3 regions of the Sporolactobacillus sp. KGMB 08714 genome follow, and region 3 is predicted to be linked to each of the others. Evidence: riboswitches for the same ligand, from Rfam matches in the RefSeq annotation. Region 3 holds a riboswitch; each other region holds the start of a gene.
What was found. Region 3 has a riboswitch for cyclic di-GMP ahead of Q6A92_RS16770 (SH3 domain-containing protein). Riboswitches for the same ligand answer to the same signal wherever they lie in the genome.
Positions count from the first base shown of each region.

Region 1: another riboswitch for cyclic di-GMP. It lies ahead of Q6A92_RS19070 (EAL domain-containing protein); the one in region 3 lies ahead of Q6A92_RS16770 (SH3 domain-containing protein).
Region 2: another riboswitch for cyclic di-GMP. It lies ahead of Q6A92_RS14975 (response regulator); the one in region 3 lies ahead of Q6A92_RS16770 (SH3 domain-containing protein).

Region 1 is NZ_JAUUBW010000073.1:64,088-67,366, reverse strand. Features, by position in the region: gene Q6A92_RS19075 (PilZ domain-containing protein) at 67-642, opposite strand; gene Q6A92_RS19070 (EAL domain-containing protein) at 654-1,373, opposite strand; cyclic di-GMP riboswitch class I at 1,526-1,617, opposite strand; gene csrA (carbon storage regulator CsrA) at 2,315-2,560, opposite strand; gene fliW (flagellar assembly protein FliW) at 2,566-3,009, opposite strand; gene flgL (flagellar hook-associated protein FlgL) at 3,080-3,279, opposite strand, start outside.
Region 2 is NZ_JAUUBW010000035.1:550-3,828, forward strand. Features, by position in the region: gene Q6A92_RS14970 (cupin domain-containing protein) at 1-528, opposite strand, end outside; gene Q6A92_RS14975 (response regulator) at 949-1,308, opposite strand; cyclic di-GMP riboswitch class I at 1,380-1,466, opposite strand; gene Q6A92_RS14980 (YjcZ family sporulation protein) at 2,030-2,146, opposite strand; gene Q6A92_RS14985 (hypothetical protein) at 2,697-3,089, opposite strand.
Region 3 is NZ_JAUUBW010000045.1:111,812-115,090, forward strand. Features, by position in the region: gene Q6A92_RS16765 (C39 family peptidase) at 1-498, shown strand, start outside; cyclic di-GMP riboswitch class I at 1,054-1,139, shown strand; gene Q6A92_RS16770 (SH3 domain-containing protein) at 1,398-3,279, shown strand, end outside.

The sequences.
Region 1 (3,279 bases), on a different contig from region 3:
GGGGCGCAATCATTCTGAGCGTCTTTTATGAGTTCCAAAGCCTGCCCTTTCGTTTCGCGATCAGAATCACCTTGGATTCATCAAGCCGAGCTTCTTTTTGGCCAGTTCCTTCTGATTGATGAAATTCTGGATCGCCGTTTCCTCCCTTGCCGTCAGGCTGCGGAACTGCACGCCGTAAAAGATCTCCCTCCGTTCATGTTTTATTTCTTTTCTGACCACGGTACCGACCAGATAAATCGGCGTTTTATCTTCCGCCTGAAATGAAATGTTGATCAGCACGTCCTCGACAATCGGGAAGTTAAGCCTGCAGGCAAACTTGAGGCCGCCAAGGCTGATATCGATAAGCTCGGCATGGATTGTCTTATTATTCAGAGCCTGCAGGGAACGATCTCCGAAATCAACAATCCGGACGGTACACCCTTCATGATCCAGCAGGATTCTGTGATGTTTCCTCCTTTCGCCCTTGTCGACCCTCAAGTGATCATACCGATGCACCGCAGCCGACTGCCTTTTTAATCCGACGATGATTTTTCTCTCATGTTCGACGACTCCCTGATAATGGGCACGGAATATCAGATAGACGATGGCTGTCATGATGATTTCTGCAGCGATAAAGCCTGCGACAGCCGCGTAAACAATCATCGGTCAGCACCTCACGATATACCGGTAAGTGGCTGCGGTTTCCCGAGGGCGTAGCCCTGAGCATAGCGAATGCCGAGCGATCGCGCAACGTCAATATCACAGGCTGTTTCTATTCCTTCAAGGATCGGTTTCAATTTGAATTGAGAACAATATTGGACAAGAAACTTAACATAGGCTTGTTTCCTTTTTGATGTAAACAAATGAGAGGTGAAATATCTGTCGAGTTTGATGTAGTCCGCATCAAGCTCGATCGTTCTGTTGATATCGTCAATGCCCTTGCCGAAATCGTCTATGGCCATTCCCAATCCGTACTTCTTCAACTCTTTGACGGCGTTTTCTATTTTATTAAAGTCTCTGATTCTCTCATTTTCCACAAATTCTAAAATAATGGATTGACTTAAACCGGGAAAACGATCAATAATATGATCGATTAAGGAAAAAAAACTTTTATTAAGTACGGTAGATGGGTATACATTGATAAATAATTTTTTCCCTTTCTCAAAGTAACCTGCTTTTAAGTACGTATCAACGGCTTTGCGAACAGACCGCGAATCTAATTCGTAAAGCTGCTCTTTTTTTACTGCCAACTGAAAAGCCTGTTCGGGGCTTGCGAAAAATTGGGATCGAAAAAGCGCCTCATGAGCTCTGACCGTGCAATCAGTCAGATCAACGATCGGCTGAAAATGATGCTCAAACAACTCATCTTTTATAAAACCGCTTTCCTGCTGCACCTTGGCTCATCTCCTCTCACCAGGCCATGAGCCGGCCGGCCCAAAGATAATTTAATTTGCCCGGCCGCTCTGGCCCAGTCTTTGAAAAATTTTATAGTTCTTAACAAAAAAAACTGCTCCGAACGTTGACGAGCCTCTCAAGCCTCAACTTTTTCGGCAGCCCGGCCGCCTTGGCGATCTCGAACCTCGCTTTAGGCCCGCGGCTTTGCGACCTTATCTTTCGACAAGGGTGCCTTTTTTCAAAAGTTAACATGAATACGACCTTGTTATATCATAAATGGTTATTCATTCCAATGCTTTTTTACCTATTCGGGTGTATTTTCTGTCAAACCTGTTTTTCATTTTTGTTCCGATATAAGAAGCATTTTGTCAGATCCGGCGGTCTTTTTAGCGTTAAAAAGATCAATGGTACAGTTTTTTCCCTGATTGGCAGAATGAAACCCCACAAACGGATTCTATCATTTTGCTTATCCGAATGCGGGGTAAAGGAACGGCAAGGATCGCATCGACTGCCGGAACGGGAAAAAGGGAGAATACGCTTCAATTTTTATTTTGCTGGTTTGTCCGCCTTTCGGGCCGCTGGCTGTCGATTCTTTATTTTCAAAGATTTACCGTTGAGTTTCAGGCATAATGATCCGTTTCCGTTCACTTTATATCAGATTTTTCAAATAATTTCCCAAAGACGAGTTCCATTAATAACAGATGCTTCCCGCACAGCATCTCCCGGTCAATCGTCAAAAATGGGCTTTGCCGCTTCGGCCCGCACAAAGAGGCAGAAAACAGCTCAAAACCGCGTTACCGGCCCGCTTATTGATCCGGGATAAAGGGCTCTGCAAAGCATCCGGCTCTACCTGCATCCATCGGGCATCCGAAAGGAGCCGTGCAATCTTTTCAAAGAGCGTTCAAACAACTGAGACGCCGTTCTCTGCCCACGGCATATTTTATGTATCCTTTTTCTCCTTTTTCATCCCCTTCATTGCCTGAAGCACATCTTCAGGCAATTGTCCGGCCGCAGCCTGGCTGTTTTCTTTCTGTATCGCCTCGTAGATCTCCTGGCGGTGGATTTCAATCTCCCGCGGAGCATTGATGCCGAGTTTGACCTGATCGCCGTCAACGGCAACGATTTTTATCTCGATCATGTCTCCGATCCGGATCGACTCTCCCTTTTTGCGTGTCAGTATCAACATGCCCCTCATACCCCTTTCTTTGGGGTGTCCGCTTTCGGCATCAGCCGCTCCCTCAGTGAATAAGAAGACCGTTCCGGAATATATTGTTTGCCGACCCTGTCCCGGGTATTAATGATGACCGGTGCTCTCAAATTCGCCGTCGACTCGGAGAAAGGCTTTTGAACACTGACAATAACACGGACAGCCACATCGCTCTTCGACTGCACGGCAAGCTGCCGGACAAAATGATCCGGAAGATCCACACTGTATCGGTCAAAGAAAAGGAACGGAGACGTCGTGACAAAAGCGATCTCTGTACGATCTATAGACTGCAGAATGGAGAAAACCTCACCGAAAGGCTGGAAGATAAAACGTTTTTCATCGGAAAATCCGGGCAGTCCCGCCGGAAACGTCACAATTTCCGACGCATCGACTTCCTGTTCGCCGAAATACTTAGTAAAGATTTTCATGATCCGCCTTAATCCCTTCTCCTTATCATGTCCGACAGAGCCATTCCCTCTGCGCCGGATCCATTCAATATTATTTCAAAAAGTCGACAAGCGATTGCTGGATGATCCTGGCGCCGACCGCCAGCGAAGCGTTATAAACATTCTGCTGCTGATTCAGATTGACGATGACCGACGCATAATCGGCATCCTCATTCGTCGCCATGATCTGAGTCGCCATTGTGTTCTGCGCATCGAGCTGGCTGCTGATCGTATCGACACGGTTTTGCTTTG
Region 2 (3,279 bases), on a different contig from region 3:
ATCAGTCGGTCCGATAACAATGGATGGTCCCTGCAAAGGGGCCAGGGCCTGCTTAAGCAGATGAGGATCCAGGCAGTACGTATGGGCGAGCACTTCAATCGGGGTCTTTGTTAAAAGGTCTGATCCGAATATATATTCCGGGTAAGGAGCATCAAAAATAGCGAGTAAATGGGTTTTATTTTGCGAAGCAATTTCCCAGTGCCACCAGCCTTGCGGGATATTTGCAACTTGACCGGGAGCGATGGGTATATTTGCGACTTGATTGGTAAAGGGATTAATCAACGACACGATGGCCGATCCGGAGATGCAATAGACAAGCTCCGACGCATTTTGATGATAGTGGGGTTCAATCACATGTCCCCGGCTTAGATAAATGTCAAGAAGCGATGTGTTGCCTAGCGTGTTAAGATTGTCCCGGCCCAAACGATTAATAAAATTCTCTGCGTTACGTGTATTAAGTCTGTTTCTATTAATGTCGAAAAAGTATTCGACATCAGGGGACGTATAGTCCATATAAGACGTTACCATAAGCATGACTCCATTTCCGGAATTTTTAACACAGAGTTATTGTATGATCGGCGGCCGCCATAGGTGTCTGACCTGCTTTGTTTAAACACTATTGATGACTATTATGCCTATTCAGGGCGGCATATCCTCCCTGCTCATCTGCTCTTAAAATTAGCTATGCTATCGGCGGCTGCGATTCCGCCATGCTGAAAAGCAGGATCCGGCATCGGAACGCGCCGGGTCTGAAATCTGTTTCGATGATACGCATATACGCAGCTGTTGGCTTTGCACTGTTTCCTGCCGATTTTTTAAGTGCTGCTGAAGGGTATGTTTACCGCACTGCGGCTTCCATCTTCTCACCGCACTGAAAGCGGACGCTGGCAGCCCGCCGCAGGACGGAAGAATCACGTGGGGATGGGGCTATCGCAGAATGAAAATTATTCATTTGAACGTATTTGCCAAAACGTTATTTAGATTGTGAAGATAGGGTTTAACGATAAAATCTCTGGCGCCGATGTTAATGGCTTGTATGATCGCTAAGCGGCTTCCTATGGATGAACACATGACAACGTTTGCTTTTGCGTCGAATGCGATTATTTTCTTCAGGGCTTCAATTCCGGTTAGGATCGGCATTGTCACATCCATTAAGACAACATCAGGACGGACTTTCATATATTGGCGAACGGCTTCACAGCCATTGGCGGCTTCACCGATCACACGGAAAGTGTCGCTGTTTAATATGTTTTTTAAATAATTTCTCATAAAATGGGAGTCATCGACAATGAGAACGGTTTTTTTCAATCTTGAATTTCCTCTCTCTAAATGTAAGGCAAATTAGAAAAGAGCATTCAGTTGATTGTGCAGGAAAAATTCCCGGCAGCCCGGCTGCCCTGGCAAAATACTACTTTAGGTCCGTGGCTTTGCGTCTTTTACTTTCGTAAAATTTGCCCTATAGGTATATTAGCACCTTAAAGACCTAGATAAATGTGCCTAATTGCCTACAAATTTGTTAAGAAACAATACCGATAATATGCTTGGAATAAAGTAAGTGAAGCGTGTGATGACTTGTTTATAATAAAATGAAGGTTCACTTTTTACAATGGACATTGATAAAGTGCTTAAAAGAACATATCAAGGAACTTTGTTTTCCCTGCAATGTCCGGAGCGTCGTCAGGCTTTCCGACGGTCGGATTTTTGATTTTCATCAGAAATTATCAGAAATTATAGGAATGAGAAAAGATTGATATAAAATGGCCGTTTTCGCTAAGCAGCGCATAAAACGGGCCGGACAGCGATATATTTTCTGGCTGATAAAGATCCGTGGATGCGGGTGAATGGCACTGAAAAACGGTATCCGGCGATGAAGGAAGGGAGCGGCTGATTGCGCGGATTTTTGATTGATCCATGTTGATGAAATAGAACAGGGCGTCCCATCAATCGATTTTTCGATGCTGAGATGCCCTGTTTGCCCAAAAGAAGGTGAATGGCTGAAAATGGGTTTGAATTTGTCGGCGTTCGTGGATTAATACCAGAACGAAGCGCCGATAATAATTAACAAAATAAACAGAACGATAAGCAGCGCGAATCCATTGCCGTAACCTCCGCCGTATCCGTATCCATCAGCAACAGGAGCCCCCATTAGCGACACCTCCTTCTCTTACATGTTGATGCAGTATATGAGCGGATGGACGGAAGCGGAACGGATTAAATGCCCATTTACAGGCGGATGATCGATTCAGCCTCCATTTGTCTAAGAAAATACGGCTCATGATAACAGGAGAGGCCGGACCATCGCCGAATGCCGAAACTTCCTGCCGGCACAGTCAAAAATGCCCGCCTGAATGGCTCTTTATGCATTGCAGGGACGGACAAACCGCCCCGTTCTCATTCTTCGGAGAAAGGATACAAACGGATCTGCCGCACGGTTGCGGGGCAATGCCGGGGAGCCTGTAGAGATGGACAAACCGCCCCGGTCTCATTCTTCGGAGAAAGGATACAAACGGATCTGCCGCATGGTTACGAGGCAATGCCGGGGAGCCTGCAGGGACGGACAAACCGCCCCGGCCTCATCCTTCGGAGAAAGGATACAATGATCCCGCCGCATGGTTGCTGAACATCCCCGGAAAGCCTGTACAGAAAGTGTAATATAACAAAAAAAGCCCGGGTTTTCCGGGCAAATATAAATTCTTTCAGACCCAAAACGGGAACCAAAAAGGTGTAATGAATGGAAACCCGAAAAGGGGAAAGGGAACGCGAAAGGGAGAAAAACGGGCGAATCCGGGAAAGCGCCCGAACTGTCTGGTATCCTCCTCTTCCCTTTTGTGATTGTCTTTTTCGGCAACCAGGATGGTTACTGCTTCATGATCGACGCTGAGGATGATTCCTTCGATCACTCTTCCGTCTTTTAAATGGCCCATAACATAATAATTAATGTGTTTTTCGCACAAATCTTTTATCTGTTTGTGGTCATGAGGATGATGATGGCCCGTGTTTTCTCCCATCGGATAGTTTGTCGGATAATTGCCGGTCAAATTGCTGTTTACATCCCGATAATCATAAAACTGTCCGGCTTCTTCATTCATCTTCACATTCCTCCTTTGTCATGAACAGGGTATTCACCCAGGAAGAAATGTGTTCTTTAAAAAAAGCTTGCTTAAGGTTCGGAGCGTCAAGATGTTTTTCCATTCGCCGTCCGAACATCGGGAGGTCCGGCCGCCCCTCTTATTTCTGAGAAATTTGAACGCTCTTTCTCTTTTTTTGCTGCTTTTTTTT
Region 3 (3,279 bases):
GGCGTTCCTGTAGATAAGATGACACTTGCGGCGAAAGTAAAAAAAGTGCCTTTTTCTTCAGGAGGCTATCAGGGGAATCCGAACATCGGTTTTGTCGGCAATATGTATCATGGTGATACCGATGACCCGGGATTGGCGGTTTATCACGGACCGATAGTGGATCTGGCAAGACAATATCTGGGCGGAAGAGTCATGGATCTAAGCGGAGACGGATGGGACCAGGTTGAGCAGCGGCTTGCTTCAGGGACTCCGGTATGGGTTATTGTCAGCATAAATTTTCAGCCCGTACCTGAGGGAGACTGGCAGACCTGGCACACCCAGCAGGGAGACATGCGCATCTCTTTTATGGAACATTCGGTTCTTGTGACGGGCTATGATAAAGATAATGTCTATTTTAATGATCCCGAGATGAGCAGCGGCGGCAGTAAGGCGGATAAATCAGATTTTGTCGAGGCGTGGGAACAGTTCGGAAGTCAGGCGGTCACCTATACTAAGTGAAACCGATGAATGTCTGTTCCGGCCTTGACAGCATCTGGGAAATCATTCCTCCTGCTAATCCGCGATGGTCAGTGGCATCATGCAGCCGGCCGGGTGATCGAAATCTCCTGCCCGGCTTAGACGGAGTTTACGGAATACTTGTTTCAAATCAAAAAATATCGACGAACGGCGATTATAATTTGCTGGACGTCGATTTTTTTATGGCGGGCGGCTGCTTCTTCGGACTCGGCGTCGCCATTTTCAGCAGGGCCTGTTCCGGCCAACTCTGAAACAAGACGCGGGATAATTGTCCCGGATTTATAAAGGATTTTCCTTTGCAAGTGAGCAGAATGCCCTTATTGGAAAAATGAAAAGCTGTTAAAGAAAGTCTAAAATGTTTTAAATGTTATCCGATAATAAGTATGAGCAGTGTTTATAATTTCCTATGAAAGTGAGACCTATTTACGTATAAAAGCCGTATAAAGGTTCGAAAGTTGCGGGCTTAAACGGCTGTAATGTTGCAGGCATCCAAAATCTGGTTTATATTGAATAATATACAGCTAGTTTGCAAATCTCTTTTCTAAATGGCAAAGCTGCTGAAAAGCAGTGGCGCAAAGTCACAGATCTAAGGCGTGATTCGCTATGATGGCTGGACTGCCGTATTTTTCTCATGTTTGAGCGGAAACGTAAATGGAGGGAGTTTTTATTTTGCTTTTTGGGGATTTCCGTTTTTTGCTTTTTCAGCCTATCTTCATGCATCATTCCGCCCGGCCTGATAAATGATGATGAAAAGCGGCACTATGCATGCTCCTCGTCCTATAGAAATGGATTTCATCTATTAAGTTTTTCCTATAAAACAAGTTCCATATTATGACAAATTCTATTTTTAATTTTTTGCTGCAGTGGGGGTGTGGATCACATTGAATCCAAATCGCGGTTTGACAGTAATCGGCACATTTGCAGCGGCGGCCGCGGTGACGGCAGCAGCCGGTATAGTACCGTCGCAGGTTTCCGCTCAGGAATCTTTTCAGCCATACGAAGGACAGGCAACGGATGATCTGAATGTCCGCAGCCTGCCGGGGACCGATCAGCCGAAGATCGGCCTGTTCTATAAGGGACAGACATTTAATGTCATCGGAATCGCGGGGAAAAGCGAGGACGGCAATTGGCTGAAAATCCAATACAAGAACGGCGTTGCGTACGTTGACAGTGCTTATGTTGTACAAGTGTCTCAGCCTGCGGCACCGTCACAGGCAGTACAGAGCGTTACGGCTTATCAGGGCACAACCACTGATAGCCTGAACGTCCGGTTCCTGCCCAGTCTGACAGGGACCATTCTGACGACTCTGCGGAGCGGCACTACGGTGACCGTTACCGGAAAAACGGCGGACGGCTGGCTGCAGATTAAATATAATAATGGATCAGCCTACGTATCTGCGGCCTACGTTAAAAACGCCGGCACTTCCTCGGCGTCGTCGACAGCGAAAGTGCTGTACACGGGGACGACGACGGACGACCTGAATGTGAGAACAGGAGCATCGACGAGCAGTACGAGGCTGGCCACGCTGTCCAAGGGGACCAAGGTAGAAGTGGTCGGGACGAGCGGGAGCTGGCTGCAGATTGTTTATAAGGACGGGACGGCGTACGTATCTGCAGACTATGTGCAGAAGCCCGGGAGTTCAAGTTCCTCCTCGACAGCGAAAGTGCTGTACACGGGGACGACGACGGATGACCTGAATGTGAGAACAGGAGCATCGACGAGCAGTACGAGGCTGGCCACACTGTCCAAGGGGACTGAGGTAGAAGTGGTCGGGACGAGCGGGAGCTGGCTGCAGATCGTTTATAAAGGCGGGACAGCGTACGTATCCGCAGACTATGTGCAGAAGGCCGGGAGCTCGGGCTCTTCGTCGACGCCGAAAGTGCTGTACACGGGGACGACGACGGATGACCTGAATGTGAGAACAGGAGCATCGACGAGCAGTACGAGGCTGGCCACGTTGTCCAAGGGGACCAAGGTAGAAGTAGTCGGGACGAGCGGGAGCTGGCTGCAGATCGTTTATAAAGGCGGGACGGCGTACGTGTCCGGGGACTACGTACAAAAGGCCGGGAGCTCGGGCTCTTCGTCGACGCCGAAAGTGCTGTACACGGGGACGACGACGGACGATCTGAATGTGAGAACAGGAGCATCGACGAGCAGTACGAGGCTGGCCACGCTGTCCAAGGGGACCAAGGTAGAAGTGGTCGGGACGAGCGGGAGCTGGCTGCAGATTGTTTATAAGGACGGGACGGCGTACGTATCTGCAGACTATGTGCAGAAGCCCGGGAGTTCAAGTTCCTCCTCGACAGCGAAAGTGCTGTACACGGGGACGACGACGGACGACCTGAATGTGAGAACAGGAGCATCGACGAGCAGTACGAGGCTGGCCACACTGTCCAAGGGGACTGAGGTAGAAGTGGTCGGGACGAGCGGGAGCTGGCTGCAGATCGTTTATAAAGGCGGGACAGCGTACGTATCCGCAGACTATGTGCAGAAGGCCGGGAGCTCGGGCTCTTCGTCGACGCCGAAAGTGCTGTACACGGGGACGACGACGGACGCTCTGAATGTGAGGACGGGGGCGTCGACCGGGAGTACGATACTGGCCACGCTGTCCAAAGGGACTGAAGTGGAAGTAGTCGGGACGAGCGGGAGCTGGCTTCAGATTATCTATAAAGACGGGACAGCCTATGTGTCCGGGGATTACGTACAGAAACAGGACGGCTCATCGGCTTCGACCGATCCCTCCGCTCCCGGCGGGACTTCCC